DNA from 4 places in the Komagataeibacter oboediens genome. Region 3 is predicted to be linked to each of the others. Evidence: riboswitches for the same ligand, from Rfam matches in the RefSeq annotation. Region 3 holds a riboswitch; each other region holds the start of a gene.
What was found. A riboswitch is a leader RNA that binds a small molecule or an ion and turns the genes downstream of it on or off. The one in region 3 is predicted to bind cobalamin.
Positions count from the first base shown of each region.

Region 1 (7,622 bases), on a different contig from region 3:
GGATCTATGTACCGGTCGACGATGCGGTGACACCTGCGCAATAGGCCCGCAGGGCAATCGCGGGACCGATTCGGATGGGTCTGCAACAAGCCGGAATGCAGACCCATCGCGCAGCCCGAACGCCATAGGCAAAGTTTCCGCTGACACGCTGTCCGGACAGCATCAAACAGATGCCGCCTTTCAAAAACAAAGGCGGCATTTGGAAAATTATTTCTGAAAACAATGTTTTGATTAAAGAATGTCCAGAGTTTCCGGGCGTTGCCTTTTTCAAAAGACAGCGGTCTTCGAAGCTTTTTGAAAAAAGCTTCACCAAAAAACTTTCAGCCGGTTTTTAGCAGGAAACGGGCGCGCAATCCGCATTGGACAGGGCGTTGGACACTGTCGTTTCCGCCACCCTGTGTTCCGCAACCGTGCCCCCCGCCGCCCGGCGGATCATGAGGAACGGCCCCGACCAGGATCCGGCGATACGCCATTCCCCTTCGATCTCGCAGCCATCCGCGCTCAGCGTGCCCGCATACAGCACGGCATGGATGTGCACATGGTCTTCATATGTCTTTGTAAACCGCACATGCAGGCCGTTGCGCTCCCCCTGTACCGTTGCGATGAAACACGCCCCGGCACTGGCGCCCGACGTGGCGCGCTCCGTCACCGTTCCGCCCACATGCCCACCGGTTTCGAACAGGGAGGCCGAAAAAGACTCCGGCATCAGCGTATGGGGATAACTGAACTGCCCATCCCACTGTCCCGTTACATCCAGAGTCGTCTCAGTCATCGAAACCTGTGTTTATCTTGATACAAGGGAACCCAGACCAATCTGCCAACCGGAAACGGCAGAAGCTGTCGGGCACTACTTTATTTAAAAGACCGCGTTCTGGTCCGCAGGCCATTCCATACAGCCCGCACCAAGCATGGGCATGGCCGGGATGGGTGTCATGCCCGGCCATGTGCGCGTGATCAGATGACCTTTTCGACCCAGCCATGCGGGTCGGGTGCCGTGCCGCGCTGGATGCCGATCAGGGCATTGCGCAGCTTTTCGGTCACGGGGCCAATACCCGCGCCATCACCGATCACGGCCTCGCCCCTGTGGCCGCGGAAACGCCCGATGGGGGACACCACCGCCGCCGTGCCGCAGGCGAACACTTCCTTCAGGCGACCGGACGCGGCATCGGCATAAAGCTGATCGATGGCATAGGGTTCTTCCCGCACGGTCAGGCCCATTCCACGCGCCAGCGTCAGCAGCGAATCACGCGTGATGCCACGCAGGATCGTGCCGGTCAGCGGCGGGGTGGCAAGAGAGCCGTCGTCAAAGACGAAAAACACGTTCATGCCGCCCATTTCCTCGATCCAGCGGCGTTCCACCGCATCAAGGAACAGGACCTGCGCGCAGCCATGGCCCTTGGCTTCCTGCTGCGCCAGCAGGCTTGCGGCATAGTTGCCGCCGCACTTGGCTTCCCCCGTGCCGCCGGGGGCGGCGCGACAGAAATCGGACACCCACACGCTGACCGCTTCAGCACCGAAATACGCGCCCACGGGCGATGCGATGACCATGAACATGTATTCCGACGCGGGCTTGACGCCCAGGAACGTCTCGCTCGCGATCATGTAGGGGCGGATATACAGGCTTTCATCGGGGTTGCCGGGAACCCAGGCATGGTCCACGCGCACAAGCTGGCGCACTGCCTCGACAAACACTTCATCGGGCAAATCCGCCATCGCCAGGCGTTCAGCCGACTTGCGGAAGCGCGCGGCATTGGCATAGGGGCGGAACAGGGTAATGCCGCCGTCTGCCGTCCGGTACGCCTTCATTCCTTCGAAGATTTCCTGCGCGTAGTGCAGGACGGCCGCCGCCGGGTTCAGCGTAATCGGTGCATAGGGCTGTACGCGCGCATCATGCCATCCCCTGCCTTCCACATAACGGATCACGACCATGTTGTCGGTAAAGACACGCCCGAAACCGGGATTGGCCAGAATCTCCGCCCGCCGCTGCGGCGAAACCGGGGAGGTGCTGGGTGAAAGCGTAAAGGGAAGGGAAGTGGCGCTGTCCATAGCCGTTCGTTTCTCTTTCATCATGGCGCTGGCGCGATACACAGGGCGCGCCCCTGCCCGCCAACAGATGCGGGCAACGTTAGCAGAAGTTCACCAGAACATTGTGCCGGTCAACCCCGCCACGTGCGCATGACCCCTGCTTTTCATACCTCGCCCAGCATGAAACCAAGCCGCCGCAGCACCTGCGGCAGGTGTTCGCGCCCATGCAGCGCGCTTATGTCACCCAGCCGCGCCAGCACGCTGTCACTCCATCCCCGCGCGGGCTTGCCCTGGGCCGCGGCCGCCGCGCGCAGGCGGTCGTCATAGGCGTCCAGAACCTCGGGATTGCTGGCGGCGGCCCCGTCGTACTGCTCGGAATGCAGGACAGCCTGCTGCGGCAGGCGGGGGCGGATGGCGGTGGGCTGCTTGCGATCAGGGTAGCCCACGCTCATGCCGAACACCGCAAGCGTGCGTTTGGGCAGCCCCAGTTCCGCGGAAATCGCTTCGGGCTGGTTGCGCACCGCGCCCACATACACGATTCCCAGACCATAGGACTCGAACGTGGCCGCCGCGTTCTGCGCGGCAAAGGCCGTATCCATGACCGCGCCCAGGAACGTATCAAGGCAGTCCAGCCCCGGCAGCGCACGCCCGCGCGACTGTCCCACATGTTCCAGCCGCGACAGGTCGGCGATCCAAGCAAGGAACAATGGCGCCTGCGCGATGAAATCCTGATCCCCCGCGATTCTGGCCAGCCGTTCGCGCCGCGCCGGATCGCGCACGGCGATCACGCTCCATGCCTGCAGGTTGCATGAGGTCGAGGCCGACTGCCCCGCCGCCACGGCCGCTTCCAGCACGCCATCGGGCACTGGCGTGGGGCTGAAGGCCCGCACCGAACGATGGGTCATGAGACTGCGCGCCACCGGGCTTTCGGGCAGGGAAATGCCGGGGGGACGGGTGCCATAGCGCGCCTGCCACAGCGCGTTCATGGAAGACAGGGCGGAAAAGGAAGAAACGGTGACGTCGGACATGGGCATGCCTCCTGCCTGTGCAATGATGGCTGAAAAATCAGCACACCACACCCACCTTCCGGCAGGAAGCGGGGGAAGGTCACACCAGCCCTGCGCTTTCCTGCATCGCATCACGCACTGCCCGGCCGGTGCGGAACAGGCATGGGCACGCCTGCCGCCACATTGGAAAATCTTCTTGCACAATCAGAAGGTTCAGAAACCAGACCGCTTCACGATCATGCGAAATCACGCGGCTGTACATAGGAAGACAGACCTGAATCAGGCATGGATGATGCATTGAACGCGGTCCTGCGTTCCCCTCCCCCTCATCACCACGGAAGACTGCCAGCATGTTCGATGCCCTCATGATCAGCCGCGCGGATGGCGTGGTCACGACCCGGCTGGAGCAGGTCGATCCCATGACCCTGCCCGAAGGCGACGTGACGGTGGAAATTGACCATTCCAGCCTGAATTACAAGGATGCGCTGGCCATAACCCGTGGCGCGCCGGTGGTGCGGCATTTTCCCATGATTCCCGGCATCGACCTTGCCGGACGCGTCATCCACTCCGACGATCCCGTCCATTGCACGGGTGACCGGGTTCTGGCCACCGGCTGGGGACTGGGGGAACGGCACTGGGGCGGACTTGCCCGCATGGCCCGCCTGTCGGGACGGTGGCTGCTGCCGCAGCCTACGGGCCTGAGCGCACGGCAGGCCATGGGAATCGGCACGGCGGGACTGACCGCCATGCTGTGTGTCATGAGCCTTGAAGAAGGCGGCCTGACCCCCGCCAGTGGTCCCATCATCGTCAATGGTGCCGGCGGCGGTGTAGGGGGCATGGCGATCATGCTGCTGGCGCAGCTGGGCTATCAGGTGGTGGCGGTCACCGGACGGCCACAGCTTCATGCCTACCTGACCGGCCTGGGGGCCGCAGAGGTACTGCCGCGCGATACCCTGTCTCCCACTGGCAAGGCGCTGGAAACCGCGCGCTGGGCGGGGGGAATCGACGTTGTAGGTGGCGAGACGCTGGCCGCGATGTGCGCCTCCATCCAGTACGGGGGCACGGTGGCGGCATGCGGGCTGGCGGGCGGGCTGGCGCTACCGATGACAGTGGCGCCGTTCATCCTGCGCGGCGTACGCCTGCAGGGAATCGACAGCGTGATGTGTCCGCGTCCGCGCCGCATGACGGCATGGGCCCGGCTGGCGCGCGATATCGATCCCACACGACTGGAAAGCATGCTGCACGATGCCCCCCTGTCCGACGCCATTGCCATCGCGCCGCGCATCCTTGCCGGTCATATCCGGGGCCGGACCGTCATCACCATCAACTGAACCACCCGGGGCCACGCAATAAAAAACGGCATGCCCGCAGGGGCATGCCGTCCGTCACCCGCCATCGCGCAACCATGGCACGACGCCGTGCCTTCAGTGGCAGGGGAAACCCAGCAGGTGACGGCCATCATGCACGAATTCATGCACGTAATGACCGGAAATAAGGGAGGTCGCCCCCTGCTCCGCTCCGACGAAATACAGCAGCAGGGACGCCAGAACCAGCCCGAACACACCCCACGGCAACAGGTCGCGAACCGGGATGGAAACCTGCGGCGCGGCGACAGCGGCGCTGGACAGAACGGATGTATCTTGGCTCATTGACTGGAAACTCCCTGGATCACATGCGACCCGGGGCAGCATGTGGGCGACGTGCCGCGTCAGGCCGTCCTTCCCATAACCGGATCGGGGCGCATGTTTCCAAAAACGGCATGGAAGGTCAATCACTCCCTGTGCATATCCCACCCCTTCCCCCCGTGCGCGGCCACTGCGCATGACCCAGACCCTGACCTGCATCGCGCTGCCTGCCGCCGGGTGCATGCGTCGCGGCATTTTCCCGAGACGTGATGAAATCCCGCCCCTGCCCACCGGTCTGGCGCGGCACATCGGGACGGCCGGGCAGATCATGCTGCCCCCCGCCCTTCTGGCCGCGTGGCCTTCCACCGCCACCGGCACGGCCTGCCCGCAGGCGGCTCTGACCGCGCCGGACATGGGCGCATGGCACGGGCAATCGCTGAAGGACCTGCCGCCTGACGACGTGGCGCGCTGGGTTGCGGATGCCGGTTTCACCCCGCCGGGGGGTGAAAGCCGGGCTGCGCACCTGCATCGCATGACCCGGTGGCTGGATGCCCTGCCGCCTGCGCCCGCGCAGATCACGGTGCTGACGCATGCCACGGTGGTCCGGGCCATCGTGGTGGCTGCCCTTGGCGGAAGCGCAGCCATGCTGTCACGGCTGGATATCGCCCCCCTGACCCGGTCCCGCCTGACCCGCCATACGGCATGGCGCGTGGCCATCAGCGGCGCACCGCTGCCATGACCGCATGGCATGCGCCCCGCACCGGGTTCCTTTGACAGTGCCGGGACCGATCGTCTAAATCCGCCGGTGATGGTTCCCCCTTCCGGGGGAGAATAGGGAAGACGGTGCGCCATACCGGCAAGTCCGTCGCTGCCCCCGCAACTGTGGGTGGTGATGTCCCGGCACGGTCCATGAAAACATGGACCGGCATACGCCACTGGCCCCCTTCACGGGACCGGGAAGGCCGCCGGGATCGGGGGTGCGGCCGCACCCTCCGCCACAAGCCAGGAGACCTGCCATCATGCCACGCCCTGCCGGCGGGCATAACAGGACCGAATTCGATCGCATGGCCGGCGGGGTGCCCGGCACGCGACAGGCGACCATCCCGCCCCATGCCGGGTGACGCCGCCATGACCGTGCACCCCGCATTCAGCTGCCACGCGCAGCACCGCCGCGAAAGGGCACGGACCGTCATGAGCATTCCCGCACCACCCGAGCCGACGGATGAGACCGGCCCCGTTCACCTGCATGTCTGCGTGACCTGCCGCCGTGGCCTGCCCGCGTCCGACAATCCGCCGGGACGGCAGCTGCATGACGCCATGCAGGCGCTGGCGGCGGACAGCCCGCAGGTCGTGGTACACGAGGTCAGCTGCCTTGCCGCCTGCAATGACGGCTGCACCGCCGTGGTGGCCATGCCGGGCAAATGGGGTTGGCTGCTGGCCAATCTCGGGCCGGAGAAGGCGGATGACCTCATGACGTATGTCGCGGCCTACGGCGCATCACGCAGCGGCACCGTCATGCCGTCCCGCCGCCCCGCCAGCCTGTCGGACATGGTGCGCGGCCGTTTCCCCGCATCCCTTTTTTCAGGAGCCTGATCGCCATGACCCCATCCACCACGGCCCGCGCGCGGGTGCCCGTTACCGTCATCACCGGTTTCCTGGGGGCGGGCAAGACCACGCTGCTGCGCCATGTGCTGGCCAATGCGAAGGGACAGCGCATCGCCATTGTCGTCAATGAATTCGGCACGCTGGGCATTGATGGCGATACGCTGCGCGCCTGTGGCGTGGAAGGCTGCCGCGACGAGGATATTGTCGAACTGACCAATGGCTGCCTGTGCTGCACGGTGGCAGATGACTTCCTGCCCACCATGGAGGCGCTGCTGGACCGTGATGCACCGCCCGACCATATCGTGATCGAGACATCGGGGCTGGCGCTGCCCAAGCCGCTGCTCAAGGCATTTGGCTGGCCCACCATCCGCACCCGCATGACGGTGGATGGCGTGGTGACGGTCGTGGATGGTCCCGCGGTCGCCGCCGGCCGCTTTGCCGACGACCCCGAGGAAGTCGCCCGCCAGCAGGCCGCCGACCCGTCGCTGGACCACGACAACCCGCTGGCTGAAGTATACGAGGACCAGCTTCTGTCCGCCGACCTGGTGGTGCTGAACAAGACCGACCTCATGACGCCCGCGCAGGCCGACGCGGTGGAATCGTCCATCCGCGCCGAGATCCCGCGCGTGGTGAAGGTGGTGCGCGCGACCGACGGACAGGTGGACCCCGCCATCCTGCTGGGGCTTGATGCCGCAGCGGAAGATGACCTTGACGCCCGTCCCTCGCACCACGATGCCGAAGGCGGCGAGCACGAGCACGATGATTTCGAAAGCTTTGTCGCACCCGTGCCCGAACAGGACAGCGTGGAAGATTTCGTCGCGCGGCTGAAAACACTGGCTGAACGGCATGACATCCTGCGCATGAAGGGCTACGCCACGGTGCGCGGCAAGGCCATGCGCCTTGCGGTGCAGGGGGTGGGCAGCCGTTTCCGCCACCAGTTCGACCGCGCCCTGCCCAAGGACGCGCCGCGCACGGGCAGCCTTGTGGTCATTGGCCAGAAGGGGCTGGACCAGTCCGCCATTACGGCTTCATTGGCGCAGGGCTAGACGGCAGGCAGACTGACGGGAACGGGGCAGCGCCATGCATCTGCTTGCACGTGAGGTCCGCACGCTGGATGACGGCGCGCAGGCGGAAGACCTGGGGCATGCCCCGGCTGATATCGTGTTCCTGTCCTTTTCGGACAGTGACCTGCTGTGCCTGAGCGCCGCCCACGCGGCACAGGACGCGCCTGCCGCGACCCTGCGCATGGCCACGCTGTCGCGCCTGCTGCATCCCATGTCCATCGACCTGTACGTGGCCGATACGATCATGGACTCGCGCTGCGTGGTGGTCCGGCTGCTCGGCGGCGTGGAATACTGGC
Region 1 is NZ_JABLUU010000002.1:79,744-87,365, forward strand. It holds gene thiC (phosphomethylpyrimidine synthase ThiC) at 1-44, shown strand, start outside; gene HNO79_RS02290 (hypothetical protein) at 171-335, shown strand; gene HNO79_RS02295 (hypothetical protein) at 332-772, opposite strand; gene HNO79_RS02300 (branched-chain amino acid aminotransferase) at 955-2,046, opposite strand; gene HNO79_RS02305 (NADPH-dependent oxidoreductase) at 2,190-3,053, opposite strand; gene HNO79_RS02310 (hypothetical protein) at 3,133-3,384, opposite strand; gene acuI (acrylyl-CoA reductase (NADPH)) at 3,383-4,363, shown strand; gene HNO79_RS02320 (CbtB domain-containing protein) at 4,457-4,681, opposite strand; gene HNO79_RS02325 (histidine phosphatase family protein) at 4,854-5,396, shown strand; cobalamin riboswitch at 5,450-5,690, shown strand; gene HNO79_RS02330 (DUF1636 domain-containing protein) at 5,849-6,250, shown strand; gene cobW (cobalamin biosynthesis protein CobW) at 6,256-7,308, shown strand; gene cobN (cobaltochelatase subunit CobN) at 7,343-7,622, shown strand, end outside.
Region 1: it holds a riboswitch for cobalamin, as region 3 does, so the genes downstream of both, HNO79_RS02330 (DUF1636 domain-containing protein) here and HNO79_RS16465 (TonB-dependent receptor plug domain-containing protein) in region 3, are expected to answer to the same signal.

Region 2 (7,622 bases), on a different contig from region 3:
TGTCTGCTGCGCCATGACGGTAGCATAATTGCGCAGGCCGGCATGGGCCAGCACATCATCAGGCAACGACCCCGCGCGCGTGACAAACCCGTTGGCAGCGTAAATCGCGGCCGTGGGGTCGGTGGGGCCGCGCCCGACTGACAGGGCTGCCAGGCGGCTGGTAAAGGCCCCCGCCAATTCCCGCCCCCGCGCCGTAGCGCCAATGGCGCGGGCCACCACCATGATCTGATCGGGAATATCCGCCAGCGCCTGTGCCGGCGGCAGGACGAGCACCCGCGCCCCCCTGTCCCGCGCCACCTGAAGTGCGACCGCCGCGGTATAGCTTTCCCCCAGCACGACATCGGGGTGGGCCGTCACAACGTTTTCCGCGGTCGGGCGCAGGACGGGAACCTGCCGCGCCTGTTCACATAGCACCGCATTCCAGCAGTCGCGCGCCAGTGGCGTTATGCCGGCAATCTGCCCCGGCGCGGCCAGCAGAAGCAGCAACTGGTCGGTGCAGACATTCACGGACATCACGCGCGGCAGGGGTTGCGCCCGTGCGATCGGGACACAGCCAAGAATACCGGCGAGGATGCCTGCCATGACCCCCTTCATGTCAGTACGTCAGCATGAAGCCGCCATACCCCGCCCGACCGGGCTGGAGATAACCGACCGGTTCCTCGAACTGTCGGTTCAGCAGGTTGTCCGCCCGCGCGTAGACGGACACATAGCGGTTGATTTTATAATTGGCCGCCACATCAATGGTGAAATAGCCGTGCCCCTTGGCACAGATGCTGGAATCACTGCAATTATTGGAGCCAAGCACCGACAGGTCGCGCCAGCCGCTGGTATACAGGATATTGCCCGAGAATGTCAGGTCGCGGACGGGAGTCCATGTCGTATTGAAATTGAACTTGTGCTGGGGACGTTGCTGCAGCTCGGTATGACTGGTCTCGTCACGCGCATGGGTCCATGTGTAGCTGAGATTGAATTCCAGACTGTCCAGCGCTTTCCAGTTCACGAAAGCCTCCACCCCGTACATCCGCGCCTTCGCAACATTGTCAAAGGTGCCGTTGAAGTTGCCCGACGAATCATACCAGTCGGCGGACTGGATCAGGTTCCGGACCCTGTTGTCATACCATGTGGCGCCAAAATTCAGGTGATCATGCAGAAGTTTCTGCTCCACGCCCGCGTCGTAGCCAATCAGCTGTTCCGCCTTCAGGTCCGGGTTGCCCCTTTCCGAATAACCGGCCCCCACCTGATTGACGAACAGCTGGTACAGCGCAGGGCCGTGGAAACCCGAACCGGCACTGGCCTTGATGATGGTGCCGGTTCCGGGAACGTGGATCGCGGGTGCCACGCGCCAGGTCACATGGTTGCCGTAACGCGAATTGGCGTCGTAACGGATGTTGGCAGCGCCATACAGGATATGCTTCCAGTTGCCCTGATACTGCCCGTAGCCTGCGGTCGTATCCATGCTGGCGGATGTATCGTACCCGCTGTCCCACATGCTGGATGCCGTATGGCTGGTATCGAACGTATCGTGGAAATGCTCGGCACCCACCAGAAGCTGCCCGTACCGCCCGAAACTGAACGTGCCGTGCCAGTCCACCTTCAACCGGCCTGAACGGTAGTAATAGGGATCGGGATTGACCGGACTGCCGTAGCTTGTGCCGGTCTCGGTCCAGCGGTTGCGGTTGGTCATGTAACCAAGGCCCAGCACCTGATCAAAAAAACCGTGGAAGGAAACCAGATGCGCCGTCCCGCGCACGATGGCCTCGTTCTGGGTGGTCTGTTCCCGCACCCCTGAATCCCCATACGCATTTTCAGCCTGCAGGTCATACAGTGAATAGGAATGGTTATTGCCCTGTATCAGGCGCGCCGTCAGGCCAAGGTCAAGATTATGGGTCACGTCGTAGCCCAGCCTGATATTGGCGCTGCGGTTGTCATTGCGGTTGCCTTCGTGCCGCTGCTGGCGGTCCGCGCCATAATATCGTTCGATATAGGACGGGATATTATTGAACCCATCCATACGATAATGGGAAAATTCAACATTATAATGGAACTGCCCCCTGCTGCCTCGCGCACCGAAGGTCTGGTTGAAGGTTCCGTACCCGCCGCCTTCGATCCGGACGAATGGCCTGAAGCGTCCCTGCCCCTGTGCCGTGGTGATGTCGATAACACCCGCCATGGCGTCCGCGCCGTACAGGCCGCTCTGCGGGCCACGCAGGACCTCGATACGACCGATGCCATCGGTCAGGAACTGCCCGGCATCAAAGGCATTGGTGGTATTGCTGCCGTCATTGATGTCCATGCCATCCAGCCGGACCTTGACCTCGCGGGAATTATTGCCGCGCAGGAAAATGGACGACGTGCCGCCCGCCCCGCCCGTCTGCACCACGTTCAGGCCGGGCTGGCGTGCAAGGATATCCGTCAGGCTGCGCCGCTGCTGGGTCTGGATCTGCTTTTCGGTGATGATGGTCATGCTGGTACCGATATCATCCACCCCTGTCGGCCTGCGCGCGGCGCTGACGCTGATCAGTTCGGGCAGGCCGGCATTGTCGGGCGTGACAATGGCTTTCATACTGCCATTGCCAGCGATGTATTGCTTCACGGATGGTTTTTCTGGTGTATCCTTCCCGATGGGCACATCGGCATACGCCATCGTGGCGCCTAGTGTCATGAATGCCGTCGAGGCAATCAGAAAATCACGGAAAATGGTCATAAGGTCTGGATCTCGCGGTCACATCATCGTTGCCACGAGAGCGCGCCGCCACCCGGTTTCCGATCCATAAGAAAACCCGTGGCACCACACCGTCAGGACACCCCGCCCGACAGGTCTCGGTCGCAACCATCATGACGGCAGGTCTCCTGGCTTGCGGCGTCGTCTCCCGCACAACCTTCCCGGAAAACCGCGGTTTCCAGTGGCCCGGACCTTATGTCCGGTAATGCGGGGAACATACCGCTTACAGTTGCGGGGACAGCCGAAGCATTGGACCGCAATCCGCACTTCGTTCCCTTTTCACCCCTTATATGCAGGGGAACCGTCAGCAGGGTTCTGATCGGATGGGCCAGCCCTGTCAACCCGGATCCGCGCGGCCAACGCGGGCGCTGGGGCTGGTCACGTCATTTTTTCCTAAACCGTGGCCACGGTCCGTGCCGTGTGTCCTCAGCGCCGCACCTGAAGATAAAAAACAGCCGGAAAAAGCAGCTTGCCATACCGTGGGAACGGCAATCTGCCCACTGTTTCCCCGGCGGAAGCCGGCTGCGCGCGACGTGGAAATCCACCTGACGTTGGATACTTTTTGGGTTATAGAAGTGGATCATGAGCACAGACACACCCAACCTTCTTTCCCCCAGCCCGGTCTACAAACCGTTCCGTTACCCATGGGCGTTCGAGGCGTGGAAAACCCAGCAGTCCCTGCACTGGCTGCCCGAGGAAATTCCCCTTGGTGATGATGTGAAGGACTGGAACAACAACCTGTCCGAGACGGAAAAATATCTGGTCACCCAGATTTTCCGCCTGTTCACCCAACAGGATACCGAGGTCGAGAACGCCTATATCGATCTGTATATGCCCCGCTTCAAGCCGACCGAAGTGCGGATGATGCTTTCGGCGTTCACCAATATGGAATCGATCCATCAGGCGGCCTACAGCCACCTTCTGGACACCATCGGCATGCCGGAAACCGAATATGCCGCCTTCCTTGAATACGAGGAAATGGCCGCGAAGCACGAATTCCTTAAACGCTTCAACATGGACGACCATTATAATACCGCCCTGTCCATGGCAGTGTTCGCGGGCTTTACCGAAGGGCTGCAGCTTTTCGCGTCCTTCGCCATGCTGCTCAACTTCCCGCGCCATAATTTGATGAAGGGCATGGGGCAGGTCGTGACATGGTCCGTGCGTGACGAAAGCCTGCACGTTGAAAGCATCACGCGCCTGTTCAAGACCTACATGCAGGAATTTGGTCGCCAGATTGACAAGCCCGCCGTGGCGGATGCCATCCACCTGGCCTGCCGTGAAATTGTGGAGAACGAGGACCGCTTCATCGACCTCGCTTTCCGCATGGGGCCGGTGAAGGGCCTGTCAGCGGATGAGGTCAAGCAGTATATCCGCTTCATCGCCAATCGCCGCCTGATCGGGCTGGAACTCGATCCGATCTATGACGTACCCAGCAATCCCCTGCCGTGGATTGACGAGATGATGAACGCGGTGGAGCACACCAACTTTTTCGAAAACCGGGCAACGGAATACAGCCGGGGCGCGACACAGGGAACGTGGGACGAAGCGTTCGCCTGAAATACCGGATCGCACCGCCCCCATCATGCATATGGTGGGGGCGGTTTTACTGCCGGAACCCCGGGTCCTTTTCACACGTTCCAGGAAAACCAGACGGCCCGGGCGCGCATCCATTCCCCTTGCCCGTTATCTCATCCTCCACCATGACGCCAATATCCGGTGGGTGGAAAGGCATAAGATCGGACATTCACCCGCGACAACAGGATGTGCGGGAACGCCTGATTGATAAAAAGATCATAAAATTTCTGGGTATCGGCCTTTTTGAAAGCCGACATTTTCTGAAGATTTACAGTTTATTCCATAAACAGACTTGTTAAACGGTCTTCAGGATCGTCAGACCCCGCCAGTTCAAGAACTTGACTACAAACGCATTTCAGATGTGTATATCGTTACATAAACAGATTTTATGAACATTTTATAGAGACATAGCATTAATAATTATATTTCATTTTCAAGTTTATTAATAATAATGAAAATATAAATTCGAATAACTTCATTTATTGAAATAATTGTTAAATAAATATATTGGACAAAATGAAATATTGATTTGTTGCGGCAATAAACTATTCACCTGATTCCGTACCTGCCATCCATCCTATTTTTGAACATGGATCATTATCCCAACCCCATACCGGACCAGCCAACCGACGGGAGCCTGCGTCATTGTTGACGATGGATATTCAGCAAGGCCCTACCCTACCACTCCCCTGACACAATATAATCGGCACGTCATATCCATTTTTATAAATACATATTAAGTATATTTATTTTCGTTTCTTTAACGGAAATGTATGGATGTGCATATAACGGCCCTACACATGCTTATGTCTGACGACAACGTATGAGCGCGAAAGTTTCCACAAACCTTACAAACCATAAAATTTCCACAATAACAAAAATATTTATGCAGTAATAAATGCATACAAAAAATACTTAATCATCGCACTCACAATAAATTAATTCATAAATATAAAACCATTTTCGAACGCGAGCGTTTGTCTGCCACAGATATAAAAACAATAATATACTGATGGCCTTAAAATGAAATATTTCACACGTAGATATGGAAATATCGGAATATTATATTTCGGTTTTTCCATGCACATGGTCATCTGCGCACCTGAAGCACCTGCAAACAGTCTGCCCAATGGTAGCCTGGGCGATGATGCCAGTTATGCGCTGCGTGCCAGTGCCCAGCATCCATCCACCACCATGACAGGCGACTGGGGGGGCGCGCGGCTCTATCTTCGGAACAAGGGCATAGATCTGGCTGGCGCGTGGACGAACGAAACCGCCGGGAACGTTACTGGCGGGGACCGCCACACCGCGGCCCAGACCAACCAGCTTGCCGCCATCATGGATATCGACGCCGAAAAACTGCTGAAATGGAAAGGCGCATCTTTCAACTTTACATTTACTACCCGGTGGGGCAGCAACCTCATTACACGGGCAGGACTGTATACCCTGCAGCAACCGCAGGAAGTATGGGGGCGCGGACAGACATCCCGGCTGACCCAGCTATGGTATAACCAGAAGCTGGGTGATCATGTCAGTTTCAAGATAGGCCGCCTGCCGACCGGCGCCGATTTTGATAATGTGCCCTGCCTGACAATGGTAAACTATTTCTGCGGGGCAACAACCGGCAACATGGACGGCAATCGCTGGCTCAACTGGCCCGTCAGTACATGGGGCGGCCTGATCAAGTATAACGACCCACGCTGGTATTTTCTGGCGGGGGCTTATGAACAGAACGTGCGTAACCTGGATAATAAATTCTTCCTTGGTTATGTACATGGTGCAACTGGTGTTCTCCTGCCCTTTGAAACCGGTTTGCGTATCCATCTGGGGGCCCATCATTATCCCGGGGTCTATCGCATCGGCGGGTGGGTCAATACCGCAAGTGCACCTGACATTTTACTGGCGGCAAACGGACAGCCTGCTGTCACCGGCGGACTGGCCATGCTTGAACGGGGCAGTACCCACGGTGGCTACCTGTGGTTCCAGCAGCAGCTGACCGGAACCTTTAGCGAAAAACCCGGACAGGACGCCGTTGTTCAGCAGGGGCTGACTGCTTACGTAACCTTTACCATGGTCGATAAGGAGACCAGTCCCGTTTCATCGCAGGTTACTGGCAGCCTGCGTTATCTTGGGCTTCCGTGGCGCAGGCATGATGCCGTGACGCTGGCTGTTGGCACCAATCATGTCAATTCACGGCTGGCCACGCTGGACTGGTATCAGGCCGGCAGGAAGGGACCGCGCCGCGATTCAGAATTCGCAATCGAAACAGACTATACGCTTCAGATTACCCCATGGGTCTATATCGAACCCAATATCCAGTTCTGGGTCAATCCGGGCGGTTATACCCAAAGGGAAACGGTTACGGTCATTGGCATGAAAACAGGCTTTACGTTCTAAAGCCTGTTTTCATAACCCCTTTTGAAAAAATATAACCCTGGAAACGGTTATGTCTATTCAGCCTTTATTATAAATAAATTCACTTTACCCGATCAGCATAATAATGCGGCTGGCCCGGCAACTCCTCAGATTCCTCCCTTCGTGTGCTGTGATACGGACAGACCCGACCGTATGTCCTGCATGCAACCGGATCTGTCCGTTTCTGTCAGGAACTAGCGCCTTCAGGAATGGAAACCGGTTGCCGTATCCGTCGCAACGGCATTATCCAGATCATCCGTCGCACCGCTGACCCCGACCGCCCCGATCAGGTATTTCCCCTCCATGACCGGACAGGATCCCGGTACGGCCGTAATCCCCGGCAATGTCGCCAGAAACGCCTGGTTCTGGCTGATCCGCTGTGCCAGCACCTTGCCCGGTGAATGATACAGCGCGGCCGTCCGGGCCTTTTTTATGGCGGTTTCGTCGGTGCCGGTCTGTGAATCATCCATGCGCGTAAAGGCCAGCAACCTACCTGATGCATCCACCACCGCGATGCTGACCTGCATGCCGCGTTGCTTTGCCTCGGCTTCCGCTGCGTTCAGCAGGCTTTTTGCACCGGCACTGCTCAACTGCGGCCGTGTCAGCAATTTGGCGTCATCGGCGCGTGCGCTGAAGAACGCCGGAAGGCACGCCAGAAGGGCCAGCGGCCCGATATGTCTGATTTTCATGGGATATCCTGAAACAAGGGTGTCTGGATACGTGGTTTTATTTATAAAGAAATCTCGACCGGTCCATCTGCATCAATGAAAATGCTTGGCCGTATCAATCACCAGCGCCTGTTCGTTTTCGTTGGTATCGCCGCTGGTGCCAATGCTGCCCACTACGGTATCACCCTGCTTGAACACAGCCCCCCCTGCAGATGGCAGGATACCCGGAACAAAACCGA
Region 2 is NZ_JABLUU010000008.1:125,542-133,163, forward strand. It holds gene HNO79_RS08975 (ABC transporter substrate-binding protein) at 1-582, opposite strand, end outside; gene HNO79_RS08980 (TonB-dependent receptor plug domain-containing protein) at 596-2,704, opposite strand; cobalamin riboswitch at 2,824-3,043, opposite strand; gene HNO79_RS08985 (ribonucleotide-diphosphate reductase subunit beta) at 3,305-4,282, shown strand; gene HNO79_RS08990 (carbohydrate porin) at 5,381-6,697, shown strand; gene HNO79_RS08995 (GlcG/HbpS family heme-binding protein) at 6,919-7,404, opposite strand; gene HNO79_RS09000 (GlcG/HbpS family heme-binding protein) at 7,477-7,622, opposite strand, start outside.
Region 2: it holds a riboswitch for cobalamin, as region 3 does, so the genes downstream of both, HNO79_RS08980 (TonB-dependent receptor plug domain-containing protein) here and HNO79_RS16465 (TonB-dependent receptor plug domain-containing protein) in region 3, are expected to answer to the same signal.

Region 3 (7,622 bases):
ATGGCAACGCGGGATCGCGACTGTGCCTGTGCTTCTAGGGCCAGTGAGCTTTCTTGCCGCATGTGACCGGACTGACGGCACGGACCCTGTCCTGTTGTTATTGAAGCTTCTTCCGGTGTACATCGAGATTCTGCACGAACTCGCCACGGCAGGCTGTTTCTGGGTTCAGATTACGGAACCTGTCACAACGGCTGGTCCGATGTCGAAAGAACGCCAGACGGCGATGGAACTGGCATGGCGGAGCATGGCAGAGGTGGCATCCGGACATGCACTATCCCTCGTCTTCGTCGGGGGAGGAGGGGGCTTCTGGCGTAACCTGCCCCACGTCATGTCATTGCCGATGAATGGCCTTCATATCGATATGGTGCGCGGCGGCGCAGAACTTCCATCGGTGCTCTCTAATCTTAATCCGCGCTGTGACCTTCTTCTGGGAGTTGTGGACGGCCTGAATCGGATTCCAACGGATGTCTATAGCACGCTGCGATGGATAGATAAGATCCGATCAGAATGTCCACGAAGGCGCGTGATTATTACACCGTCTACGACAATGCGTTTCACCAATAAGGACGGTAGGCAATTACCGCCTGAGGTTCACAATACACTTTCAGACCTGGCGAAGGTTCAACGTGCTTGCGTGGCGGCGACCTTCGTCCACTAACAAGATTTTGGAGGAATTGTCATGGGCATGACACATACTCTACTGCAACCTTTTGATCCGGACCACAATGCACAATGGTATCCCGCTTTGCGCAGTGCAGATCTGAGACATCAAAAAGCAATCGGGGTTTATTGCGGCAGCAGACCGGTTGTCATTGTCCGTCCAGAGGCAGGGCTGGTGTTCGCACTTGATGACCGGTGTACGCATCGTCAGGTACCACTCAGTCGTGGCGTGGTCAGCGGAACCTTTATCAGATGTCCGTTGCATGGGATCAAATTTGCACGCAGTGGCCGTTGCTATTCTCCTGATATGGTTCTGGAAGAAATGCCGCCGCGCGCGGAAGGCTGGGGATGTAGGGAGAAAGAAGGCTGGATATTCCTGTATTCAGGTAATGCCGACGATGCAGACGAAGCGTTGATTCCCGCCATGACGCATCACGATGGTAAAGACTGGTGTCATGAAACATTCATACGCGAAATCAATGCGCCAGTTCCGCTTCTGATGGATCATGTACAACGCTTTGGGAGAAGGACGACATCAGGATCGGTAACCTATCTTGATCAGAACATTACCGAACAGCAGATTTCCAGTCATTACCGTGTTGTGGCTTCCACACCATTATCGGTTCTGCCTGGTATGGCACGGCCCTGGCGGGCGACGGTCGATACGACCCTGGTTGACCAGAACGTTTATTTTTCTTCCGAAGACGATGCCACACTATGCGCGGAGATATGGCTTGGTTACATGCCGACCGGACGTGACGGCCGAACACGTGTGTGCGGTAAAATATCCATACGGCAGGACCATACGCGTCTGCCAGGTCGCGTATCGGGTTCTCTTTGGGCGAAATTATTATGGAAACTGCTGTGGAAGGAGCAGAGCCTCCCGGAAGCGGAGTGGTCTGCCATCCAACGGTCTGGTCGAGTAGGGCACAGTGATTTCTTTCCGCCAGCACAAGCTATGCAGGATCTTGTAACAAAAAATAACCAAAGGATGGCTAAAGAAGGATAGATTTCATGTCGGATGCTGTTGCTAGTCGGCCATTTATCATTCGGGTTGGTAAAAAAGTGCGGCCTCTATTAAACACGCTGATTGCACACAATTCCCTTGTTCCCGATACGCCAGTTCTTGATACCAGTCTTTTCCCATGGATTTCCAACATGGAACAGCGGGCGTTCCGGATTATAGAGGAATTCAGGATCCTTATGACGCATGGGGTAAGCAGTTTTCCCGCTCTGCGCGATATTTCGCCAGACCATACGCGTATTGCACCCGATACAAGATGGAAGTCATTTTTCCTTTACGGCTACGGGAACTGCGTTCTGGAGAACTGCCGGCGGATGCCCTGCACAGCACGGTTTGCTGCGGCCATTCCCGGACTGAACTCGGCCTTTGTTTCTTTCCTTGAACCTGGTGCGCGTATTCCGCTGCATAATGGAGTGACCAAAGGGCTGTTAACCTGTCATCTGGGTTTACAGGTGCCGCAGGACTACAGGGATTGCTGGATACGGATAGACGATCAAATGTTATGCTGGCAGGATGGAAAATGTATCCTGTTTGACGACACATACCCTCATGAAGTCCAGAACAATACATCGGATCATCGGGCAGTGTTGCTTATCCAGTTTGAACGGCCCACATACGGAGTTGGCCGTCTGGTTCAGGGTATGTTTCTCAAGGCCGTTCGTCGTTCGGCATTCGTGCAGGAAGCCAAAAACAATCTTGCACACTGGCATGCCCTCCATCATGAGATGGCCCGGACAGAACGCCAAACCAGCGGACTGACTGTTTGATCCAGTCATGGTAACAACGGGAAGGCGCAGAATGATAAAGTGTAAAAAGTGCGGTGCTGATTTTTCATGTCAGCCTGAAGGTGCGTGCTGGTGCATGGAAAAGCCCCGTGGCCTGCCGGTTCCGACGGATGCTCAGGCAGGGTGTCTCTGTCCTGTTTGTCTGGATGCCCTGACGAACCAAGGCCCTGAGACGGAAAGAAGATCATCTGGCAATAGCCAGTAACCCTTCAATATCCAGACTGCTTTCCATGGTGGAAGCAACGGTTTCAAGGGCGCGTTCCACCCGCGCTGTGTAATCCAGTCCATCGGAGCGTGCGCCCCATCTGTCCAGCCATGCCGCGCGTTGGCTAGTCATGTCAAACAGACGGTGCACATAGCAGCCTGCAATACGACCGTCCGGGCTTATTGCTCCGTCCAACCGTCCGTCGTCGCATCTGATTAGGGGCATGACCCGGTGATGTGATCGAACTGTTTCCCCACAATGAATTTCGTAGCCGCTGAATCGCGCGCTATCGGAAAGCGTCATGCCTGAAGTCTGGTTGATCTGCTTGTCACGGGTCAGAACGGTATCAACCTCCAGAAGTCCAAGTCCTGGTATCGTGGTCGGGTTCCCTTCTATTCCGTCGGGATCATTTATGGTCTGTCCCAGCATCTGATAGCCACCGCAGAGACCGAATACATATCCACCCCGCCTGACGTGTCCCGCCAGATCAATATCCCATCCCTGCCGCCTGAAAAATTGCAGGTCTGCTATTGTCGCCTTGCTACCAGGAAGGAACACGACATGCGCGGACGCGGGAAGGGGCTGCCCGGGCCGGATCCGTGTGATCTTTACATGCGTTTCACCTTCCAGCGCATCAAGATCATCGAAATTGGCAATGCGGGGCATAAGGGGGACGGCTATCTCGATCCGTGAGGCCGCGGAACAGTCAACATCTTCAGGAATACTGTCTTCAGAAGGCAGTTCACGTATACTGTCTATCCAAGGAAGAACGCCAAGCCCCTTCCAGCCGGTAAACTTTTCTATGAAGTCATACCCAGATTGGAAAATGCTGGCGTCTCCCCGGAGGCGATTAACGATGAATCCCTTGATCAACTCACGGTCATCTGGATCAAGAACAGCATGGGTACCGGCGAGTGACGCGATAACGCCGCCCCGGTCTATATCGCCGATCATGACGACCGGAACATTCGCGGCTCTGGCAAAGCCCATATTGGCGATGTCGCCCTGACGTAGATTGATTTCCGCCGGGCTGCCCGCGCCCTCGACAATCACGAGATCGGATTGGCTACATAATGTCCTGAAGGCGGTCAGAACCTCGGGCAGGAATGCGGCCCGGCCACCGATAAAATTCGAAGCGTGCAGGTGTCCTTTTGCGCGTCCACGGACGATAACCTGCGCTGTATGATCACTTTCCGGTTTCAGAAGGACCGGATTCATAAGGGTGGAAGGGGCAATACGGCAGGCCTGCGCCCGACCGATTTCACCTCCATCTACCGTCACGGCGGCATTGTTCGACATATTCTGGGGTTTGAAAGGCCGGACCGTCAGGCCACGGTTAGCGAAAACCCGGCATAAACCTGCCGTCAAAACGGACTTTCCGACATCGGATCCCGTGCCCTGCAACATGATCGCTGTCATGGAATCAGCCGCAGTCCGTAGCGCTCTTGATCGTGTCGGCAGGCACAAATCGCTCCATGCCCTCGTGAGCCCGCGCTGCCATGCGAAGCAGTTCGATATGCATGCGCGCGCGACCACGTCTTGTAGCGGGTATTTTCAGATTTTCCGGTGTTCCATGTTGACGAACATGGGCCTGGAATGTGCCTGAAACCTGCAAGTCTTCCTCCATGCCGAATTCCTCAAGCAACGGCAGAAAGGATAGATCGGCAAGCCGGTCATAATCATGGGAATCATCATCGGACGGTCGGAACGGTGCCGCCGGATGAAGTGTCAGGAAAGGCTGCCAGCCTTCCGGAATGGGATCGAGAGCAGAGCAGGACCGTTTCAACTTCACCAGTTTTGGCAGCAGGTGGGTATGGGCACCGAGTGGAGAGTCTCCATCAGGCGCGGGAATGGGTTGGTAGACCTCCAGCCTGCCAGCAGGCGAAAGCATGACCCTGTGGGGCTGGGCTTCCATCAGAAGCGCAAATGCAGCCGTGACGACGGCCAATGGGTCATCCGTATCAACAGCAAGGGCTTCAACCAGGCGGGCATTTTCTGTCCTTACACACATCCGGACCTGACCCACGCCAATTCCAAGATCAATCAGCCACGCATCACGATCCTCTGGTCGGACAGCGTCCGCATCCTTTCCCAGAACCTTCAGGGTATGCTTCGCAGTCAGTTGTAACGGGCCGCATAACGCCATGCTATGCCGCCAGCGTCTGCCTTTTCCGACGAGAGAGTCCCACGCAAGGGCATGCAAGGGTTCGCTGGGACTAATGCGTATGGCACCGCGTTGGGTGACGATCTCCAGCCCGTCAGGACATGGGGTGAGGCAGACCCTATCATCCGGAACATGATGGAATTCGCCGATCGCACCAAATGTTCCAATGCTCCAGCCGTTACGGAGATCCAGCGCCAGTGAAGTCAGCATGGAAGGCGTGATACGTTTCATCGGAAATATCCTGTGATTCATCAATCAGGCTGAAAATAACAGCAATCCTGACAGGATACTGAAAGATTGAATGCGGGTTGACAAGAACATCCCATCCGATCAGAACCGTTCCGACGGTGTCCCCTTTCGGGGGGATGAAAAGGGAACAGAGTGCGGATTGCGATCCAATGCTCCGGCTGCCCCCGCAACTGTAAACGGTCTGTCCTTGCATTACCGGATGTCATGGTCCGGGCCACTGGAAACCGCGGTTTTCCGGGAAGGTTGTGCAGGACGCTACGCCGTGAGCCAGGAGACCTGCCGTCATGATGGTTGCGACCGGGAACTGTCGGGCGGGGTGTCCTGACGGTGTGGTGTTACAGGATTCCGTGCAGATCGGAAATCCTGTGGCAGCGCGCTCTCGTGGCAACGATGATGTGACCGCGAGACCTGAACCAGATGATCCTATTCCGTAATCTGCTGATTGCTTCCACCACGTTGATGACCATGGGGGTTGTAGTGGCGCGTGCCGATGATTCAGTCAGACAGCACGCGCCGCAAAAACAGTCCGCCAACCAGTACGTCATCGAGAATAAAAAATCGAAAGCCGTTGTTTCGTTGGGGGATACGGGTCTTCCCGAACTGATCAGCGTCAGTGCAGCCCGTCGGCCGACCTCCACCGATGATATCGGCACCAGCATGACCATCATCACGGAAAAGCAGATCCAGACCCAGCAGCGGCGCAGCCTGACGGATATTCTGGCACGCCAACCGGGCCTGAACGTGGTCCAGACAGGCGGCCCAGGGGGCACGTCATCCATTTTCATGCGTGGTAATAATTCCAACGAGGTCAAGGTCCGCCTGGATGGCATGGACATCAATGACGGAAGTTCCACCAATGGCATGTTCGATGCCGGTCAGTTTGTAACCGACGGCATGGGCCGGATCGAGATACTGCGTGGGCCTCAGAGCGGCCTGTACGGCGCCGACGCCATGGCGGGGGTTATCGACATTACCACGGCACAGGGGCAGGGCCGTTTCAAGCCGTTTGTCCGTATCGAAGGCGGTGGGTATGGTACCTTCAATCAGACCTTTGGCGCACGCGGCAGCAAGGGACGTTTTCATTATAATGTAGAATTCTCCCATTACCGGATGGATGGGTTCAACAATATCCCTTCCTATATCGAGCGTTATTATGGGGCCAACCGGCAGCAGCGGCATGAAGGCAACCGGAATGACAACCGTGGCGTCAATATCAGGCTGGGTTATGACGTCACCCATAATTTCGATCTTGGCCTGACCGCACGGCTGATACAGAGCAATTATCATTCCTACTCTCTGTATGACCTGCAAAGTGAAAATCTGTATGGTGATAAGGGTGTGCGGGAACAGAACAACCAGAACGAGGCCATCGTGCGCGGGACGGCCCATCTGGTTTCCTTTCACGGGCTTTTTGATCAGGTGCTTGGCCTTGGCTACATGACCAACCGCAACCGCTGGACGGAGACGGGCACGAGTTACGGCAGCCCGGTCAATCCAGACCCGGATTATTACCGTTCCAGCCGACTTAAGGTGGACTGGCACGGCACGTTCAATTTCAAGCAGTATGGCCAGCTTCTGATCGGTGCCGAACATTTCCATGATACGTTCAATACCAGCCATACGGCCTCAAGCATGTGGGACAGCGGATACGATACATCCGCCAGCATGGATACGACCGCAGGTTACGGGCAGTATCAGGGGAACTGGAACCATATTCTGTATGGTGCGGCCAATATTCGCTATGATGCCAATTCGCGCTACGGCAACCACGTGACATGGCGCGTGGCCCCGGCAATCCATGTGCCGGGCACCGGAACCATCATCAAGGCCAGCGCCGGTTCCGGTTTTCATGGTCCTTCGCTGTATCAGTTATTCGCAAATCAGGTGGGTGTGGGTTATTCGGAAAAGGGCAATCCCAACCTGAAGGCGGAACAGTTGATCGGCTATGACGCGGGTGTTGAGCAGAAACTGCTGCATGACCGTCTGAATTTCGGCGCAACCTGGTATGACAACCGGGTCAGGAACCTGATCCAGTCCTCGCTTTCGATTGATTCATCATATGACTACAACTACTCCTACGCCAATGTGGCGAAGGCGCGGATGTATGGTGTGGAAGCCTTCCTGAACTGGAAGGCGCTGAGCAATCTGGAATTTAACCTGAGCTATACCTGGACCCACGCCCGGGATGAGACGAACGACGTCCAGTTGCAACGCCGTCCCCAGCACAAGTTTAATTTCAATACGACATGGACCCCCATTCGCGACCTGACCTTTTCGGGCAATATCCTGTATACCAGTGGCTGGCGTGATCTGCCGGTTATTGGCAGCGAGTCCTGCAGCACATGCGCCAAGGGGCATGGTTATTTCACCATCGACGTGGCTGCCAATTACAAAATCAACCGCTACGTTTCCGTCTATGCCCGCGCCGACAACCTGCTGAACCGCCAGTTCGAGGATCCCATCGGCTATCTGCAGCCTGGTCGCGCCGGTTATGGCGGCTTCATGCTGAATTATTGACATGAAAAGCGTGGTCGC
Region 3 is NZ_JABLUU010000061.1:12,808-20,429, reverse strand. It holds gene HNO79_RS16490 (uroporphyrinogen decarboxylase/cobalamine-independent methonine synthase family protein) at 1-658, shown strand, start outside; gene HNO79_RS16485 (Rieske 2Fe-2S domain-containing protein) at 686-1,669, shown strand; gene HNO79_RS16480 (aspartyl/asparaginyl beta-hydroxylase domain-containing protein) at 1,675-2,451, shown strand; gene HNO79_RS16475 (cobyric acid synthase) at 2,654-4,093, opposite strand; gene HNO79_RS17340 (DUF6925 family protein) at 4,098-5,069, opposite strand; cobalamin riboswitch at 5,167-5,385, shown strand; gene HNO79_RS16465 (TonB-dependent receptor plug domain-containing protein) at 5,505-7,604, shown strand; gene HNO79_RS16460 (ABC transporter substrate-binding protein) at 7,606-7,622, shown strand, end outside.

Region 4 (7,622 bases), on a different contig from region 3:
AGCTATCACGCCGGCAATTTTGCCGATGTCATGAAACATGTCGTGCTGGTGGCCCTGATCGATGCGCTGCGTCGCAAGCCGTCCGCGTTTTCGGTCCTCGACACGCATGCCGGGATCGGCATGTATGACCTGTCGGGCCGCGAGGCACAGGCAACGGGGGAATGGCATGGGGGGATCGGCCGCCTGCTGGACGTCCCGTCCGACCCTGAGGCACCGGCCTGCATCGGGGAATGGCTGGATATCGTGCGCGCCACGATCGCGGCGCATGACGGGCAGATGTTCTATACCGGCTCCCCCGCCATTGTGGCGGACATGCTGCGACCGGGCGATACACTGACCTGCTGTGAACTGCACCCCGAGGACCAGCGCAGTCTGCGCCGCCTGTTCCGCAACAATCCCGCCGTTTCCGTACATGGTCGCAACGGATACGAGGCCGTCACCGCCCTGCTGCCCCCACGGCAGGCAAAGCGGGGGCTTGTACTCATGGATCCGCCCTTTGAACGGACGGATGAGTTCCATACCCTTGCAAAAGCCATCATCACAGCACGCCAGCGATTTGGTAATGGCATCATCGCCACGTGGTATCCCATCAAGCATCGCGCGCCCACACATGCCTTCCACAACGCGCTGAAGGATGCGGGACAGCGCAACCTGCTCGCCCTTGAACTGACCCTGCGGCCACCGCTGGACCCGACGCGGCTGAATGGCAGCGGACTGCTGATCGCCAATCCGCCGTTCCGGTTCGAGCAGACCGCGCGCGCCATCCTGACCACCCTGTGCCGCTATCTGGGTGATGGGGAAACACAGGCCGAAGTGGAATGGGTCGTGCCCGAATAAAACGGTCCCGGCCGCCTGTATGCCGGTAACGGGCGATGATAGGGTGGCCTATCCGTGTTTCCCATCGTCCAAGGTTTCCTTCATGCCTGCATCGTCCCCCCATATCGCCGTCATCGGCAGCACCAATATCGATTTTGTCGCGCATGTCGAACGCTTCGCACAGCCAGGCGAAACGCTGCATGTCCATGCCTCCACCACCGGGCTGGGGGGCAAGGGCGCCAACCAGGCCATCGCGGTAGCGCGGCTGGGACAGGACGTGGCGCTGGCGGGCTGGACCGGAACGGACATGCTGGCCACCATGGCGCGCACCACGCTGCAACAGGCCGGAGTGGATACGCACTGCCTTATGGAAGACCCCGCGGCCGACACCGGCCGGGCCTTCATCACCATAAACCATGCGGGGGAAAACCAGATCCTTGTGGATGGCGGAGCGAACATGGCGCATGGGGCGGAGGCCTGCCCGCTTCTGTCGCCCGTCCTGGATCATGCAACGCTGGTGATGATGCAGATGGAAATGCGTCACGCGCTGGTGCTGGCCATGGCCCGCACGGCACGGGAACGGGGCATACCCGTCATGCTGGACCCCGCCCCGGTCCCCGCGCGTGGCCTGCCCGCCGAACTGTACCCACTGGCGGACATCATCACCCCCAACGAACGCGAAACCCGCGACCTGACAGGCATCGAACCCACGGATGAGACGACCGCCCTGCAGGCGGCACAGATCCTGCATGCCCGTGGCACGCGCACGGCCATCATCAAGCTGGGGCACCGGGGTGTCGTATATTCCGCGCCCGATGCGCAGGGGTTCGTGTCCCCCTTCCGCGTCAGGGCGATTGATACGGTGGCGGCGGGGGACTGTTTCAATGCGGGACTTGCCAGTGCACTGGCCCGCGGGGCGGCCATTGGGGAAGCAGTACGCTTCGCCGCCGCATGCGGTGCACTGGCCACGACCCGTCCGGGTGCCGCGCAGGCCGCGCCCACCATGGATGAGGTGGCGGACCTGCTGGACCGACAGCCTCCGGCCTGATCTTGCCTAATGGACTGTAAACGCTATAGTCCGGGCCATAAGTCAGCGGTCCCGTGCAAACGGGTTGGAAAGGGAATGCTGTAAACCCCGGCGGGATATCATATCCGGGGGTGGAGTCGGCAGCTGTACCCGCAACTGTAAACGGAGAGTGTTTCATCTGCTGCCGCCCTGCGGCAACCACTGGCTCCGGCCGGGAAGGGAGATGAAATGCAGCGACCCGTAAGCCAGGAGACCTGCCGCTGTCCTTTAACGATATCGTCGGGCGGGCTGACCGGAGATGGGCATGAGACATGAACACGACCAGCTAGCATTCCGTCCCCCCGTACCAGCAGTGGCCTGCCCGGCGGGTCGCCCTTTTCCGGCCCCATATGGCCGGACCCATCCTGACGGGATGTCTTTTCATGAAAGTCCTTTTTTCCGGCCCGGCACAATATGGCCGGATGCGAACCCTTTTCCTTTCATCCGGCCTTCTGTCCTGTGGCCTGATCGGCACGTTCGGTTCCTATGCCCATGCACAGGTCCAGACACAGATTGCGCAGGACCGCGTCCGCCTAGGTAATTCCACCCCGCTGATCCAGCAGATCGACCCGGCCACGGTGCGCGATTCAGAACGCGCGCAGGCCGATGCGCAGCAGACGGTAACGACAGACACAGGCACGGATAACGCGCTGGATACCAGCGGCAACCTGCTGGGCAACATGTGGGGTGCACGCCCGTGGCTGTACAAACACGGCATCAGCTTCGACATTCAGGAAGTCGATGAAGTCTGGGGCAACGGTACCGGTGGCACGCCAAGCACCAATGGCGATGGACAGGGATCGGGCACCGGCCCTGCATATGACGGCGTGACCATGCCCACGCTGACCATCGATACCGAAAAACTGTTCGGGCTGAAGGGCGGCCTGTTCAATGTCAGCGCGCTGCAGACGCGCGGACGTTCCATTTCGCAGGATCACCTGAACAATTTCAACCCGATCAGCGGGTTCGAGGCTGACCGTTCCACCCGCCTGTTCGAACTGTGGTACCAGCAGTCGTTCCTCAAGGGGAAACTCGACGTCAAGATCGGCCAGCAGGCCCTTGATACCGAATTCCTGATCAGCGATTACGCATCGCTGTACCTGAACGCCAATTTCGGCTGGCCCATGGCCCCGTCAGTCAACCTGTATGGCGGCGGCCCGTCATGGCCACTCTCCTCGCCCGCCGTGCGGATCCGTTACCGACCCGGCGAGAAGTTCACCTTCATGTTCGCCGCTGCTGACGACAATCCGCCAGGCAACCGCTATAACTCGCTACCCATCCAGCAGGCCACGGGCGCAGTACTGGGCAGCAACAGCGATCCCACCAGCCAGACCTATAACGGCGCCAATGGCACAAACTTCAACATGGGCAATGGCGCGCTGCTGATTACCGAACTGCAGTACGCACTCAATCCGCAGCCCGCCGATACGTCCAACGTCACAAAAAATCCCGGCCTGCCGGGCGTCTATAAACTGGGCGGATATTACGACACCGCCAGATTTCCCGATTACCGCTACAACAACATGGGGCAGGCCCTTGGCGGCCCCAATGACACCACCGGCATCCCGCGCTGGGACCGGGACAACTGGATGGTGTACGGCATCATTGACCAGATGATCTGGCGGCCTTCCATCCAGTCCACGCGTTCGCTGGGTATTTTCGTGCGCGCCACGGGCAATGGCGGCGACCGTAACCTGATCAGCTTCGCCATTGACGCGGGCCTGAACCTGAAGGCCCCGTTCCGGGGACGTGACAACGACACGATCGGGCTGGGCTGGGGCATTGGCCGCGCCAGTTCGGGTGAGCGCCAGTATACCCGCAACGTGGCCCGGACCGGTACCGACAGCCTGGTGCCGGGCAATGAAAACCACCTTGAACTGACCTATCAGGCGCAGGTTACGCCGTGGCTGGTGATGCAGCCGGACCTCCAGTACGTCTGGCATCCCGCAGGCGGCGGCAGCGACCCGTCCTATCCCTACCGTCGTACCGGCGATGAGGCGATTTTCGGACTGCACAGCAATATTACATTCTGAAGGGCGCGCCCTTCACTCCCCGCCCGTACTGCTGTTTGCATTCGCAACCCCCGCCATCCCGACAGCCAGATGCCAAGAGAAGACAAAAGCACAGGGCGGTATTGAAAATTTACATTGTTGTGAGGTACGGGCCCCTTCTATACGCCTGAATGGACAGGCACATGGCTGGGTCCCGTGCCGCATTGCAAAAGGAAAAAACCGTTGCGCCGTCTTGTTGCTTTATGTCTCCCGCTTGCCATGGCCGCCTGCGCGCAGCACACCCCCCGCCCCATGGTGAACTACTGCCAGCAGCCCGGTGTGGCTGCCACGATCGTGGGGATTGCCAACCAGGGCACGCCGGCCGCGTCCCCCGCCGTCCGGTTTGAAGACGGGACGGTCAAGAGCGCCGTCTATAACGACCATATGCAGGTCATGGCCTGCCATGGCAGCCTGGTGCGCAAGGATGGTACCCGTCAGGACGGTATCGCCGTCGCCCGCCTGCCGCACATGCGCACGGGGTGGAAGGAAATCTGGAGCACGAGTGCCGCCAGCCACCAGTGGATATCGGATGCGGACATAGAAAAAAACAGGCAGAACCGGTACGCCGAATATTACGAACATACGCCGCAGGCCTGCAAACCCTACGCGCATGACCTGTTCTACGGCACGCAGAAGTCGGACAAGGAAACGGAACACCTGCGCGAGACGCTGTATGACTGCCTGGCGGACCATGACGTCAAGCCGCTGCGTCCCGTATCGGGCGTGGACCATACCTACAGCCCGTTCGGCATGAACTTCTACATCCCCTATTACACCAACCTGAACGCCGACGATAACGGTCCCTTCCTGTACTGACCGTATTGCAATGGCCATCCTGCCGATTGTCCGCTTTCCCCATGCCTGTCTGGAACAGGTGGCGGCCCACGTTGATGCGACTGCGCCGGAAACGGCGCAACTGGCGCGCGACCTGCTGGAAACCATGCATGCTGCGCCGGGCATCGGCATCACGGCATGCCATGTGGGCATTGCGCAGCGGCTGGTGGTCATTGACCTGCCAGGCGGGGACGGCCCGCATGTCTATGCCAATCCCGACATCATCTGGCAGTCAGCGGAAACCTCGACACAGGAAGAAGGCAGCGTGTCCATGCCCGGCATCCACGCGCCTGTCACCCGCCCCACATGTGTGAAAGTCCGTTACGACCGGCCCGATGGCACGAAAGCGGAAGATGTCGCTGATGGCCTGCTGGCCACCTGCCTGCAACATGAAATCGACCAGATCAACGGTGTTTTTTGGCTGAAACGCCTGTCACGCCTGCGGCGCGAACGGGCACTGAAGCGTTATGCAAAACTGGAACGCGGCAGCATATAAAAGAAGAAAGTTTCTGGTGAAGCTTTTTTCAGAAAGCTTCAGGAAATGCCGCCTTTTTTGAAAAAAGGCGGCACCCGGAAACTGTCATTAATGGTTGATCGAGGCAGCCGATCAGCCCACCTTGCCATCATCCAGCATGTAACCGCTGGAACGCACGGTGCGGATCAGGTCCGCCCCGCCCGTGGCGTTCAGCGCAAGTCGCAGCCTGCGGATATGGACATCCACCGTGCGCTCTTCCACATGGATACGGTCATCCCACGCGGCAGCCAGTATTTCAGCACGCGAAAACACCCGGCGCGGATTACGCAGCAGATGCAGCAGGATACGGTATTCCGTCGGCCCCAGCGCCACGGGCGTGCCCGCGCGGCTGACCCTGCGTCCGGCGTGGTCCAGCGCTATGTCGGCAAAGCTCAGGACATCGTCCGTCTGCGCGGCAGGTAGCGCGGCACGGCCCGCGCTGCGCCGCATGACGGCCCGCACGCGCGCATGCAGCACATCCATGCCACATGGCTTGACCAGGTAATCATCCGCCCCGGTATCCAGCGCATGGACGGAATCCTGTTCCTCACCCCGCGCGGTCAGCATGATGACCGGCAGGTAACGCGTGGCCGTGGCCATGCGCAGCCTGCGGCACAGGTCTACCCCCGATAACCCCGGCATCATCCAGTCCAGCAGCACAAGGTCGGGTTTCCAGTCGGTCACTTCCCGCAGGGCGTCCAGACCGTTATCCACCGGCATGACAAGATGTCCCGCCGCTTCAAGGTTGTAGGACAGCATGACGGACAGGGCGGCATCATCTTCTGCGACAAGGATGCGCAGCGGGCGGTCTTCAAGCAAGGACGCTAGCCTCCCTGCCCTGAAAACCCGCCACGGGGACGCACGACGGGCAGGATTTCACCCGTTGCGGTATAATAGACGCGTTCGGCAATATTGGTGGCGTGGTCACCGATCCGTTCAAGATTCTTGGCAATGAACAGCAGGTGCGTGCACGGGCCGATATTGCGCGGGTCTTCCATCATATAGGTGACCAGTTCACGGAACATGGCGTTATACAGTTCGTCCACCGCAGTATCGGACTGCCAGACTTCGCGGGCGAGGTCGGCGTTCCGCTGGCTCATGGCGTCGATCGCGCGGCGCAGGTTGTCCTGCACCAGGCGTCCCATGCCGCGCAGTCCACTCAGCGAAAGGCGCGAGGACACCAGTTCCGTGCGCAGCGAGCGTCGCGCGATGGAGGCGGCGCAGTCACCGATGCGTTCCATGTCCCCCGTGATCTTGAGCGCCGAGACCACTTCACGCAGGTCCCCCGCCACGGGGGAACGCAGCGCGAGGATGCGGATGACCATCGCCTCCACATCACGTTCCAGCGTATCAACCTGGGGATCGAGGTCGGCTGCGACACCGGCGGCGTTTTCATCGCGATCGGCAATGGCGGCGACCGCCTGCGATGTCTGCTGTTCAACCAGCCCGCCCATCCGCGCCATCATGGAACGCAGTTCTTCCAGTTCCTGTTCGTAACTGCTGACGATATGTGCTGATTCCTGTCCCACCCGCGACCCTTCCTCCCTGCCCGCACAATTATACGGGATGCGCCCGATATCAGGGCTTATGATACGCCACGTAGATATATTATATCCGTCCCGGCTTGTTCAAGACGATGTCATACCCCACCAGAATGGTACAAAATAATGAAATAAAAAGATTTCTTCAGGAACACTCCATGCCACGCGTGCCCCGTCCCCGCATTGTATCCGATCCGGCCCCCGTTTCCTACCGGCGGATGCTGACAATCGCGCTGGGCACGATGCTGGGCATGGGGCCGGGCATGGCGGCGGGAAATGACAATACGCCATCCGCCACGCCCGCCGCCCGCGGCACGGCTGCCCCGGCTGCCCGCGCGCCTGCCGCCCCGACGGAACGCATGACCGTGACCAGCCGGCACGTGGTGGGCACCCAGCCCGGCGGCGGCCTGATCCGGGCGGAGGACGCGGCGAAATCCGTCAGCACCATCGGCACCGATTTCATGCGCAAGCAGGCGCCAAGTGCCACGGCCTTCGACATGGTCAGCCTGCTGCCCGGGGCCAATGTCTCCTCCTCCGACGCGCTGGGGTTTTCACCCCAGACCAACATAACCGTGCGCGGGCTGGGCGGGGATTCGCTTGGTTATGTGCTCGAAGGGATGCCGCTGAACGACATCGCCTATTATAACGGTTACCCCGGACAGTTCGCGGATACGGAAAATTACCAGAGCGTGTCACTCGCCCAGGGGACGGCCGACCTGGATTCGCCCGTCCTGAACGCGGCGGGGGGACTGATGAGCATGTCCCTGCGCGATCCCTCCATGCGGGCGGGGGGATATGCC
Region 4 is NZ_JABLUU010000003.1:83,753-91,374, reverse strand. It holds gene HNO79_RS04080 (23S rRNA (adenine(2030)-N(6))-methyltransferase RlmJ) at 1-837, shown strand, start outside; gene HNO79_RS04075 (ribokinase) at 920-1,864, shown strand; cobalamin riboswitch at 1,894-2,119, shown strand; gene HNO79_RS04070 (carbohydrate porin) at 2,305-3,915, shown strand; gene HNO79_RS04065 (hypothetical protein) at 4,117-4,749, shown strand; gene HNO79_RS04060 (peptide deformylase) at 4,760-5,263, shown strand; gene HNO79_RS04055 (response regulator) at 5,375-6,100, opposite strand; gene phoU (phosphate signaling complex protein PhoU) at 6,106-6,810, opposite strand; gene HNO79_RS04045 (TonB-dependent receptor) at 6,981-7,622, shown strand, end outside.
Region 4: it holds a riboswitch for cobalamin, as region 3 does, so the genes downstream of both, HNO79_RS04070 (carbohydrate porin) here and HNO79_RS16465 (TonB-dependent receptor plug domain-containing protein) in region 3, are expected to answer to the same signal.